One region of the Romboutsia ilealis genome, then DNA from elsewhere that is predicted to be linked to it. Evidence: a T-box and tRNA genes for the amino acid it is inferred to sense, from the RefSeq annotation. Region 1 holds a T-box; the other holds one or more tRNA genes.
The links. A T-box is a leader RNA that pairs with one kind of tRNA and senses whether it is charged. The one in region 1 lies ahead of serS (serine--tRNA ligase), so its partner is inferred to be a tRNA-Ser.
Positions count from the first base shown of each region.

Region 1 (4,640 bases):
CCATAGGCCTTGAATCAGGTCTTGGAACACCGTCAGGTGGGCAGTTTGACTGGGGCGGTCGCCTCCTAAAAAGTAACGGAGGCGCTCAAAGGTTTCCTCAGCACGGTCGGAAATCGTGCGAAGAGTGTAAAGGCAAAAGGAAGCTTGATTGCAAGACATACAGGTCGAGCAAGGACGAAAGTCGGACTTAGTGATCCGGTGGTACCGCATGGAAGGGCCATCGCTCAACGGATAAAAGCTACCCTGGGGATAACAGGCTTATCTCCCCCAAGAGTCCACATCGACGGGGAGGTTTGGCACCTCGATGTCGGCTCATCACATCCTGGGGCTGTAGTAGGTCCCAAGGGTTGGGCTGTTCGCCCATTAAAGTGGTACGCGAGCTGGGTTCAGAACGTCGTGAGACAGTTCGGTCCCTATCCGTCGCAGGCGTAGGAAATTTGAGAAGACCTGTCCTTAGTACGAGAGGACCGGGATGGACGTACCTCTGGTGTACCAGTTGTTCTGCCAAGGGCATGGCTGGGTAGCTATGTACGGAATGGATAAGCGCTGAAAGCATCTAAGCGCGAAGCCAACTTCAAGATAAGATTTCCCACCGTAAGGGTAAGACCCCAGGAAGACTACCTGGTTGATAGGTCGAAGGTGTAAGTGCAGTAATGTATTTAGCTTATCGATACTAATAGGTCGAGGACTTGACCAAAAGAAATGATGGAATTCTAAATGGTATGCAGTTTTCAGAGTACTAACTTTGAAAAAACTTTATAAAAAGTTAATTGAAAGATTATGTGGTTATTATAGCAAAGAGGATACACCTGTTCCCATACCGAACACAGAAGTTAAGCTCTTTAGCGCTGATGGTACTTGGTGGGTAATTGCCTGGGAGAGTAAGACGTAGCCACGTAATCTTTTTTTAAAAAATGCCTTTAATATGATTTTTATCATTTAAAGGCATTTTTTACGCTTAAGGATATTATAATACTTAAAAAAATGTGGATAAATTCTGAATGTAAGTAATATCAATAAGCTATTTTTGAGCTTAAAAAAGATTTTGAACAAAGGACGGAGTTGTTAACGACATGAGCGAAGCGAATTTTTATAATTTTAAGCATTATAGTTAATATTGTACTAGGATTATACAAAATAAAATATATAATGATATAATATAGATTAGTGATATCGATTGTAAGTAATATTATATAGAGAAGAAATATAATTTATAAGTTTGGAAGGGGTAAATTATGAACACTAAAGAGAGAAGAGAGTTACTATTGAGTATATTAAATAAATCAACCAATCCTATAAAGGGTGATGAGTTAGCGAATATTTTAAATGTAAGCCGACAAGTAATAGTTCAAGATATAGCTTTAATAAGAGCAACAGGAGTAGATATAATAGCTACTCCTCAAGGGTATGTAATATATAATACTAAAATGTCATCTAAAGTTATAGAATGCAGAAACCATACTGATGAAGATGAATTTTATAATGAGTTAAAGACTATAGTAGATTTAGGTGGTAAAGTAAAAGATGTAATAGTAAAACATCCGATTTATGGAGAAATTAAAGTAGATTTAGATATAGCTTCTAATAGAGATATAGATAAATTTATGAAAAAAGCCTCAAGTGATGAATTTAAACAATTATCAACATTAACAAAAAATAGCCATTTTCACACAATTGAAGCAAAAAGTGAAGAGATATTAGATGAAATTATTTCCTCATTATTAGATAAAAATATACTTGCAAATAATAGCAAAAAATAGTCTATAAAAATTATAAAACATTATTTTGCAAAAATAATCTAATTAACTCGTTGTGCTAGTTAAATATAATTATTGAAAATACTAGAATCTAGTAATATATATTTTTATAGTTCAAAAAAAATATATATATGTTTTAATTAAAATACTTCATCAAGTAAAGTTATCATTTTGTATTGTTTAAAAGTACCATAAACAATAAAAGTATTTTATAATGTAGAATTATTATTAAAACATATATAGTAATTTTAATATGTTTAGTAAAATAACTATCACAATAGATTAATTTTTAATTATAAAAGCAAATATTTTAACTAAAATAAAATAATAAAAAGTTTGAATAATACTATTGAAACTTGGTTATATATATAATATAATGATTATCAAATAAAACAATTAGTTTAAAAGCTATGAAGGAAAATAGTAAAAAATATTTTTGTATTCAGAGAGTGAGTGGTTGGTGTGAACTCATTGCAATGATTTTTGAATCCATTCCAGAGCTTCTAGTCGGAAATAATAGTAAGATTAGACGTATACCTACGTTACAGGATTGAGAGGACTATACATATACTGTATGGTCAATTAGGGTGGCAACGCGGATTAAAGACTTTCGTCCCTTTTTATAGGGGGATAGAAGGTCTTTTTTTATTACAATTAATTGTTTTAGGAAAGTTATTCAACAAAAATCTTAAGATAAATTTTAAAAAGATAACGTTATCTAAATGTACATATGTATTAAAAGATAAGCTAGAAAATAGCTATAAAATAAAAATAGGAGGAAGTAAAATGCTAGATATAAAAAGAATAAGAGAAAACTTAGAAGACATAAAAAAAGCAATGGATAGAAGAGGGGAAAAAGAATTCGATTTAGATGCTGTAGTTGCATTAGACGATAAGAGAAGAGAATTACTTAAAGAAGTTGAAGTAATGAAAAATGAGTTAAATGTTGAATCTAAGAAAATACCTCAACTTATAAAAGAAGGTAAAGATGTAGATGCTGCAAAGGCTCAGTTAAAAGAATTATCAGATAAGATAAAGGCTATAGATGAGCAAGTTAGAGCAGTTGAAGGGGAAATGGAATATAACTTAATGAGAATCCCTAATGTTCCTCACCCAGATGTTCCACAAGGAACGACAGATGAAGATAATGTTGAAATAAGACAATGGGGAGAAACTCCAAAGTTTGACTTTGAAAGTAAAGCACACTGGGATCTAGGTACAGATCTTGGAATATTAGATTTTGAAACTGCTGGTAAAATAACAGGTTCAAGATTTACTTTATATAAAGGTTTAGGAGCAAGACTTGAAAGATCTATAATAAACTTCTTCTTAAACACTCATACAGCAGAACATGGATATACAGAAGTGTTACCTCCATTCATGGCAAATAGAGCAAGTTTTATAGGAACAGGACAATTACCAAAGTTCGAAGAAGATATGTTTAAGATAGAAGGTATGGAATATTTCTTAATACCAACTGCAGAGGTTCCAGTAACTAATATACATAGAGATGAAATATTAACTGCAGATCAATTACCTATAAAGTATTGTGCATATACACCATGTTTCAGATCTGAAGCAGGATCTGCTGGTAGAGATACAAGAGGTTTAGTAAGACAACATCAATTCAACAAAGTTGAATTAGTTAAATTCTGTGATCCTCAAAATTCTTATGAAGAGTTAGAAAAATTAACTAATGATGCAGAAAGAATGTTACAATTATTAGGATTACCATACAGAGTAGTTAGAATATGTACAGGTGATTTAGGATTCACTGCAGCATTCAAGTATGACTTAGAAGTCTGGATGCCAAGTTACAACAGATATGTTGAAATATCTTCTTGTTCAAACTTTGAAGATTTCCAAGCTAGAAGAGCTGGTATAAGATTCAAGAGAGATAAAAAATCTAAAGCTGAATATGTTCATACATTAAATGGTTCAGGATTAGCAGTAGGAAGAACTTTAGCGGCTATATTAGAAAACTATCAACAAGCTGATGGATCTGTAGTTGTTCCAGAAGTATTAAGACCATATATGGGTGTAGATGTTATAAAGAAAAATGAATTATAAGATATAGTTTATATAAATATAAGAGTATCCTAAGATTATTATTTTAAGATACTCTTATATATTTTTAATAAAATATAGTTTATATAAATATAATTTATTAATGATTAAGTCTAAAACCTTATTAAAAATATATTAGATCGCTGTGATAATTGAATATTATTATTGAAAATACTATAGTCTAAAATCTACATTTTGATAGCTAAAAAACTATATAGTAATTTCAATAGGTTTAGTAAGAAAACTAGCATAACAGATTAATTCATTGTATTAGATAAATTATATTTTTGAAAGTACTAGCGTTTATAATAAAAAAATAATTACTAAAAAATTTTATGTAACATTTTAAATATGTGTAGGGAATAAGTAGCACGACAGATTAAGTTATTTATTTTGTATATAGAGCACTATGCATATATGAGTTTATATTAATAGTATTAATATTTAAATTTAAGTTGAAATATAAAATAAACTATGTTAATATAAACTTGTTGTAAGTTTTAGGAGGATATATGGAAAACTCATACTACATGAAAGAGGCTTTAAAAGAAGCAAATAAAGCATATGAAAAAGGTGAAACACCTATAGGAGCTGTAATTGTAAAGAATAATGAAATTATAGCAAGGGCTCATAATTTAACTGAAACGTTAAATGATTGTACAGCTCATGCAGAAGTTTTAGCTATAAGACAAGCTTCAGAAAAGTTAGGTGGATGGAGACTAGTTGATTGTGATTTATATGTAACGATGGAGCCGTGTATAATGTGTAGTGGAGCAATAGTTCACTCTAGAATAAAAAAACTTATAATTGGAACAA
Region 1 is NZ_LN555523.1:2,484,880-2,489,519, forward strand. It holds rRNA gene rrf (5S ribosomal RNA) at 782-898, shown strand; gene CRIB_RS11775 (transcription repressor NadR) at 1,236-1,760, shown strand; T-box leader at 2,159-2,378, shown strand; gene serS (serine--tRNA ligase) at 2,544-3,827, shown strand; gene CRIB_RS11785 (nucleoside deaminase) at 4,337-4,640, shown strand, end outside.

Region 2 (9,135 bases), 350 kb from region 1:
TATTTACTTTATGAAGTCTTACTCTACCACAATACTTAGATAAAATTTGAGCTAAATCTCTAACCTTCTCCTGTGATTTTTCACTAGTGAAAGGATAACTATGGAAATGTATACATTCTAATTCCATACCTCTCTTAGCCACCATCCACGATGCTACTGGAGAATCTATACCTCCTGATAAAAGTGACATTGCTCTACCATTAGTTCCTAACGGTAGTCCTCCATAACCTGGAATTGTATCACTATATACCATTACATGATTTTGTCTTAATTCACAATGTATTTTTACTTCTGGATTTCTAACATCTACTGCTATTTTATCCTTTACTTGAGATACTAGGTATCCACCTATATCTAAACTCATCTCTTGAGAAGTTAGCTTAAAGTCTTTATCTCCTCTTCTTGAATCAACTTTAAAAGATTTATATCCCTGGTCTATTTTTTCTTCTAACATTTTTAATGCTAACTCTTTTAATAAATTGTAGTCTTTTTCTGCTCTTACAGCTGGACAAACTCCAACTATACCAAATACTTTTCTAACTTCCTCTACTATTTCTTCATAATCATATCCATCTAAATCAACGTATATTCTTCCATATTCCTTGTATACATTAAACTTTCCTATAGGCTTTAATATATTTTTTACATTTTTTATAAGCTTATTTTCAAATATATATCTGTTTTTGCCCTTTACACCTATTTCTCCGTACTTAACTATTAATATATTATACAATTTTTCCACCTCTTAACTTAATTTTGTCATTCTTAAATTGATTATCTTCTTCTCATTATCATTCTTAAATCACTTACTGATTCTTTAACTACTTTAACCGCTTCTTTTATTTCTTCTTCTGTATTTAAATCTGATAAACTAAATCTTATCGCACCTTCTATTTCTTGAGGAGAAAGTCCCATAGCATTTAATACATGACTACCTTTTTTCTTAGATGAACAAGCAGATCCAGTAGATACATACACACCTTTTTGTTCTAGATAATGAAGTAGCACTTCTCCTTTTATTCCATAAAAAGTAACATTTAATATATGGCAAACTCCATCTTCTGGAGAGTTTAATTTTATATTTTCTATATTTTCTATTATCTCTCTTTTTAATAAATCTCTTAGATTTTTTATTTTTTCTATTTTACCATCTAAATCTTCATTTATTATTCTTATAGCTTCTCCTAAGCCATATATACCTGGTGTATTTTCTGTCCCAGATCTTATTCCTATTTCTTGTCCCCCACCAGTTAAAATAGGCTTTATTCTATTATTTTCTCTAACATACATGAAACCTATTCCTTTTGGTCCATGTACCTTATGACCACTAACACTCATAAAATCTATATTATATTTTGATGGTTTAAAGTTTATCTTAGCATAAGATTGAACAGCATCTACATGTAAGAATACCTTGTCCTTTAATGTTTTAAGATGTTTGCCGATCTCCTGTATTGGTTGTATGCTACCAACTTCATTATTAACATGCATTATTGTAACTAAGCAAGTTGTTGGCTTTAATGCATTTTTAAACTCTTCTATATCTATTTTACCATCTTTATCAACTTCTAAATATGTAACTTCACAACCTTCAGATTCTAAATCCTTTAGAGTATTTAATACCGATGGATGCTCTATAGTAGTAGATATTATATGGTTTTTTCTTTTTTTATTTAAAGCTACAATACCTCTTATTATGGTATTGTTAGACTCTGTTCCTCCAGATGTAAAGTATATTTCTTTATCTTTTATACCTAGAGTTCTAGCTATACTTTGCCTTATATTTTTTATATTCTTTTCAACTTCTACACCTTTTCTATGTAAAGAAGATGGATTTGCATAGTCTGTATTAAGCGCATAAACCATTTTATCTATAACTTCTTTATATGGCTTCGTTGTAGCACTATTGTCTAAATATATATCCATACATTGCACCAACTTTCTATTTATATACATTTTATTATTTATTTTACCAACTTCATCTATTAATTATCAAAAATATTAAAAATTCAATTTATATAAATATCTTTTATAAAATCGTATCTATTTATTATATCATTAAATTTTTTATTTTTTAACATATAATAAATTTTTCATTACATAAAAATATTATCTACACTACAAAGATGTAATATTTTTGATATTCTTGTAAAAAACTATTGATTAAACTGTCGAACTTTGTTATTATAAATATATGGTTATCCCCCTGATAACCTTAGTAAAATCTCTATTCCCAATACCCCTTTAAATGAATAATTTATATTCATTTATGGCCTACTTCACGATCGGATGCGAAGTAGGTTTTTTTATTTTATATTTTTTCATATTTTTTTGAAAAACTATTGATTTTAGTGTCGAACTTTGTTATTATAAATACATGGTTATCCCCCTGATAACCTTAATTAAAATCTCTATTCCCAATACCCCTTTTGAACGGATAGACTTTATATCCATTATTGTTAAGTTGACAACGGAAGTCAATTTAGCGAAAAAAGAGCTTCCCCAAGCTCTTTTTTTTATATTTTTTTAACGCTAGACTTAAATAGTTTTTTTTTGATATAATTTATATATATATATTTATTTATATGTTTTTAAATAAAAAAATGTAAAATAATTGTATTTGTTTTTTAATATAAAAGGTGGGTGATATTGTAATGAATAAGAAAAAAGTCGCTATAATATTTACTGGTGGTACTATTTCTATGACAGTAGATGAAAATGTTGGTGCAGCAATTCCTACTCTATCAGGAGAACAAATAATGTCAATGGTTACAAACATAGACAAAGTTGCTGATATCGAAGTATTTAATTTTGCTGAAATACCTGGACCTCATATGACGCCAGAAAGATTAATAGAATTAAAGCATTACATTAATAATTTACTTGAAAGAGAAGATATTTGCGGTGCTGTTATAACTCATGGTACTGATAGTTTAGAAGAAACTGCTTACTTCCTAGATTTAACTATATCTAGTGAAAAACCAGTTATAGTTACTGGAGCCATGAGAAGTAGCTCTGAACTTGGATATGATGGGCCTAGCAATTTATCTGCAGCAGTTTGTACAGCTATATCTGATAAAGCTGTTGGAAAAGGTGTACTTATAGTTTTAAACAATGAGGTTTTATTAGCTTCTGAAGCAACTAAAACTGATACATTAGCCTTAAATACTTTTAAATCATTAAGTAAAGGCCCATTAGGTTTAATTGACTGCAATGAATTAGTACTATTTAAGAATACTGAAGAAAGAACAATAATAGATACTGATAAAGTTGAAACAAAAGTTGCTTTAATCAAATCTGGAATTGGAATGAATGATGACTTTATAAAGTTTGCAGCTGATAGCGGTTATAAAGGAATTATAATTGAAGCAATGGGTAGAGGTAATGTACCTCCTAAAATGTATGAAGGTGTTAAATATGCTAGAGAAAAAGATATCCCCGTTGTTATAGTTTCTAGATGCCATTCAGGTAGAGTCTTTGATAGTTATGGTTATTTAGGTTCTGGTAGAGATTTAAGAAATATCGGATGTATATTCGGTGGAGAACTTCCAGGTCAAAAAGCTAGAATAAAACTTATGTTAGCACTTGGAAAGACTGATAATTTAGACGAAATAAAAGATTTCTTTGAAAAAGGAATATATTATTAAAATAAAAAAGGGGTTATCTCTTAATAGAGATTAACCTCTTTATATTTTCCATATTATTCTCTTTGTTAAACATACCTTTGAATTTAACGCTCTATCTCTATCTTTAAATCTTATTTTGATAGAATCACCATTCTTTTCTACTATGGTACCTTCTTTAAATTTTTTGTGATATATTTTATCTCCTATACTTATACTATCCATTTCTTTTTTAGTTGGAGCTTTTATATCTTCTACAAACCTTGATTTAGAAACTCTTTTACCATACTTATTAACTGGCGAACTTATACATATATTTTCTTCCGCTCTAGTTATTGCTACATACATAAGTCTTCTCTCTTCTTCTATTTGATCATTTTTCTTTGCTTCATCATCTATATCATAAGATTTTTCATGTGGTATTGTCCCTTCATTAGCACCTATAATATAAACATTTTTAAACTCTAATCCTTTTGCGCTGTGCATAGTTGTAAAAATAACACCATCTGTTTCTTTGTTATTTTTATTATCTACTAATTCAGACTTTACTCTTTCTATATGCTCTAAATATTCTTGTATAGTTTTAAAGTTTGTAGCTGAACTTTCAAGCTCATTTAGTATTTCTATAAGTCCATTCGTTTTTATTTTTCTATTCGCGCAATAATCCAAAATATATCTATCATAATCTAAAGTTGTTCTAATATATGATATTGCATTTTTAGGACTTAGCCCCTTTACATAACTTATATCTATATCTAAATCATTTATAGTTTTCACTTGCTTAGGATGTAAGTCACACTTATTAATCAATGAATTTATAAAATCCGGTTCATCCTTTATCAAATTTAAATTGTCTTTAGAAATATATCTAAAAGGTTTATTTATAATTCTTATCCAATCTTTATTAGAATTTGGATTAACTCCTATTCTTAAGTAAGCAAGTATGTCTTGAGCAGCCCAGTGGTCATATATAGTAACTATTGAGTCTTTAACTACAAATGGGATTCTCATATCCATAAATACATCAACTAAAGCTCTTGATTGTATATTAGTTCTATATATTACTGCAAAATCAGTATACTCCGTATACATTTCCTGAATCTTATCTTTTATATCTTTTGCTATATATACAGCCTCTTCCTCTGAATCTTCGGGCGAAATATAATTTACCTTAGCACCATTGCCTTGACCACATTTTATAACTTTCTCATATCTATTTGTATTTTTTTCTATTAATCTATTAGCTATATCTATTATTTCACCTTTAGATCTATAATTAATATCCAATAATACTTTTGTTGTATTAGAAAAATACTCTTCAAATTCTAATAAGAAATCTGGTCTAGATCCCCTAAATCCATAGATACTTTGATCTTCATCTCCTACTACAAATATATTATTATTTGGATTTGCTATTAACTTTAATGCTTCAAATTGAACCTTATTTATATCTTGAAACTCATCCACAAGAATATATCTATAAACACTTCTCACTCTATCTAAAGCTGCCTTATTATGTTTTAATAATTCATATGTTTTTATTAACATATCATCAAAGTCTATTTTATTCATTTGTTGTTTGTATTCTTCATAAAAATTATATACCTTTATGAATTCATCATTAGTCAATACCTCTGATTTAAAATCTCTTTTATCCATCAATTCATTTTTCACATATGAAATTTCATTTATAACTTGTCCAATAGTTTCATCATCATCTGAATTTTCTATATTTAATCCCTTTAATATGCTCTTTAATCCAATCCTCTTTGTTTTTTCATCTAGGATACTTTCAATATTATAATTTTCAAAATACCTTAATATCCTAAAAAACACGGAATGAAATGTTCCATATGTAACCTTATTCATTCTAAAGTCATTACTTAAAGCTAATGCTCTATTTTTCATTTCTATAGATGAAGCTTTTGTAAAACTTATTGCAAGTATGCTTGTAGGCTTTATGTTTTTATTTACAATCATATTAGCTATTCTATATGTTATAACTCTAGTCTTTCCTGAACCTGGCCCTGCAAGCACCATACAAGGTCCATCTATGTGTTCTACAGCCTTTAATTGATTTTCATTTAATTTATCTATACTTATCATATACTACCTACCTTGAAGTATTATTTATTTCATTTATAATAATGTTAAGCATATTTGCTTAACCTAATAATTATTATAATATATAATTGGAGAAAGGAGAAATTTTATGGAAGTAATAACTAAAACTTTAGATGAATTAATAGATATACCTCCTAACCATTTTGTATTTGATATAGAAACTACAGGCCTTAACTCAAATTATTGTAAAGTTATTTTGATAGGAATTCTTTTTAATCAAGATAATAAAACTGTTATTAAGCAATTTTTTGCTAATACAGAAGATGATGAAAAAGAACTTCTACTTACTTTTATTAATACTATAAAAAATTATCAAAATCATATTACTTTTAATGGGCTAACTTTTGATATTCCTTTTTTAAATACTAGACTAAAAAAACATAATATCGATTTTTATCTATCTAAAAATGATGATATTGATATCCTTAAACTTATAAGACCCTTTAAGGAAAAACTTTCTCTATCTGATTGTAAACTAAAAACTATAGAAAAATACCTTGGTATTCATAGAGAAGATACCATTTCTGGTAAAGAAAGCATTGATTTATATAAAGATTATTCTGTTAATCAAAATATAGACTTAAAAGAAAAAATACTTCTTCATAATTATGAAGATATTTATTATTTAGGTGTCATTTTTAAAATAAAAGATATTTTAAAACATAAATTAAATGTTTTATGTATAGCTACAAATAATTTATCATTAGAATTAGTTCCAGGATCATTTAAAATATCCAAAAACATACTATCGATTATATATAATACTTTTGAAGGTAACGTATTTAACATAAATATATATAATGATTCATACTCTATAATCTCTGATGAGAAAAATCTAATATTAAATGTATCGCTAGACAAAGGTCGAGACTCAAATAATAACACAATTTTATTTTATAATTTATATAAAATAATTCCATTAAAGTTTAATGACTCATTCTTAGAAGATAATATATATTCATTATGCAATTACCTAATAAAAAAAGAGTTATCGTCCTTATAATATGGACTATAGCTCTTTAACATTTATATTAAAATTTCATTGAATCTATAACATCGTCAATCTTACTAGATGCTTTATTTATTGCTTCTTGTTTTTCTTCTTCTGTAAATCCAGTAGCATCAACTAATAATTCTTCAAACTTCTTAATTCCCATAAATTTCATTATATCTTCTATATAATTAAGTCCTTTATTCATAATTGGTCTTAACATCCAAGGCACATTTCCACCTGAAGATTGAATATATACCATGGTTCTTGGTTTATCATTTAGAAGGGGTTCTATTTTTTTACCTTCAAATTTTATAGTTTTTTGATCTTGCATTATACAGTCTATATATTCTTTAAGTGGAGCTGGAAATGACAAACTCCACATTGGAGCTGAAATTACATAAGCATTAGCGCTTATAAATTGATCACATAGTTCTCTTATTTTTTTTATTTCTCTTTGTTCTTTATCACTTAGTTCTTTAGCATCACTCTCATTTATTATACAATTTCTCTTTTCAAAATATTGATACTCAAGTCTAGGTATATGCTCTTTATATAAGTCTATCTCTTCTAATTGGAAATCTTTATTTTTTTCTAAAAATTTATTTATAAATTTTCTAGCCACAGTTTTACTTGCAGATAAATTTTCAGGCTTAGAGTTTACACTTATATATAATAACTTTTTCATAATAGTACCTTCCTTCATATATTATATCTATTGATATAGTTTTTCTATAAGGTACTTTTTTATTCATTTACAATAAAAAATTCGCTTCGCTCATGTCGCCAACGACTTCGTCCGTTGCTCAAAATCCTTTTTATGCTCAAAACCAATTTATTGATATTACTTACATTCAGAATTTATCCACATTTTTTTAAGTATTATAATATCCTTAAGCGTAAAAAAGACTATGAAATTCATAGTCTTTTAACTGGCGGAGAAGGAGGGATTCGAACCCTCGCACCAGTATAACCCAGCCTAAACCCTTAGCAGGGGTTCCTCTTTAGCCACTTGAGTACTTCTCCTTATTTAATTTATACCTTAATTATACAATCTAATAACAATATAGTCAATAGTTTATATAATTTTTTTGAAAAATTTTACTATTATTATGTAAAGTAGAGATATTACACTCTACTTTATATAAATACTTTATAAAATACACTCAAAATATCTCCGCCTTCATCCTTATTAATTTAGAATCTATTTCATATACTTTCTTTATTAATTTTCTAGTTAAAATATTTTTAGGATTTCTATATGCTATTATAATTCCATCTTTTAAAACATAAATCTTATCACGATATAAAAAACTCTATTTAAATCATGACTAGCACCAATAATTTTTATTTTCTAGCTTTTTGAATATATTCATTATTTGATAGAATAATATTATTTTAATCTATTATGCTGGTTATTTTACTAAACATATTGAAATTACTATATAAAGTTTTTGAACTATAAAAGTATAGTTTAATAGACTTTAGTATTTTCAATAATCATGTTTAACTAGCACAACGAGTTATTTTAATAATATCAATATGTAATAAATTACATGTAATGTATAGTAAAAGTAAATTTAGAACCTCTTCCAATTTCTGATTCAATATAAATGTTCTCATTTAGATGCTTAATTATTTCATATGCAATAGATAAACCTATCCCCGTTCCATTTGAATTATGAGATTTATCTGCTTTGTAAAATCTATCAAAGATAAAAGGTATATCTTCTTTATCTATTCCTATTCCAGAATCTATAACACTAATTTCTAAATATTCAGTTTTACTAGAAACCTCTAAACACACTACTCCTCCTGAGGCTGTAAATTTAAATGCATTATCTAAGAGGATTATAAGTATTTGAACTATTCTATTATAATTAGTATATATACTTGGTATATTATCTAAATTTTTAGGGGTTATAAAATCAATATCTAAATCATCTGCCATAATTTCAAATTTTTCAATAACTTCATTTATAATATCGTTTACACTTACATATGACTTTTCAAAAGCTATGTTACCAGATTGAAGCCTAGATAATTCCAACATATCCTTAATTAGAACCTCTAACCTTATCGATTCTCTAAGAATCATACTATAATATTTATTCTTATCTATACTATCCTTAAGTTCATCATCATTAAGTATTTCAGCTATAGCCCTTATCGATGTTACAGGAGTCTTTAACTCATGAGATACATTTGCAACATAATCTTTTCTCATTTGATCTAGCATTTTTGATTCTTCTTCACTCTTTTCTAAGTTATCTGCTAAATAATTAAATTTTCTAACTAACTCCCCAATAACATTGTTTTGATTAGCTTCTACCCTAATAGAAAAATCTCCCTTAGACATTAATATTGTTGCATCTGTCATATCTTCTATTGGCTTAA
Region 2 is NZ_LN555523.1:2,132,871-2,142,005, forward strand. It holds gene thiI (tRNA uracil 4-sulfurtransferase ThiI) at 1-733, opposite strand, end outside; gene CRIB_RS10080 (cysteine desulfurase family protein) at 775-1,926, opposite strand; gene CRIB_RS10085 (asparaginase) at 2,655-3,647, shown strand; gene CRIB_RS10090 (ATP-dependent helicase) at 3,687-5,729, opposite strand; gene CRIB_RS10095 (ribonuclease H-like domain-containing protein) at 5,836-6,750, shown strand; gene CRIB_RS10100 (FMN-dependent NADH-azoreductase) at 6,779-7,426, opposite strand; tRNA gene CRIB_RS10105 (tRNA-Ser) at 7,672-7,764, opposite strand; gene CRIB_RS10110 (sensor histidine kinase) at 8,291-9,135, opposite strand, start outside.
Region 2: it encodes a tRNA-Ser, which carries the amino acid that the T-box ahead of serS (serine--tRNA ligase) is inferred to sense. The anticodon was not compared.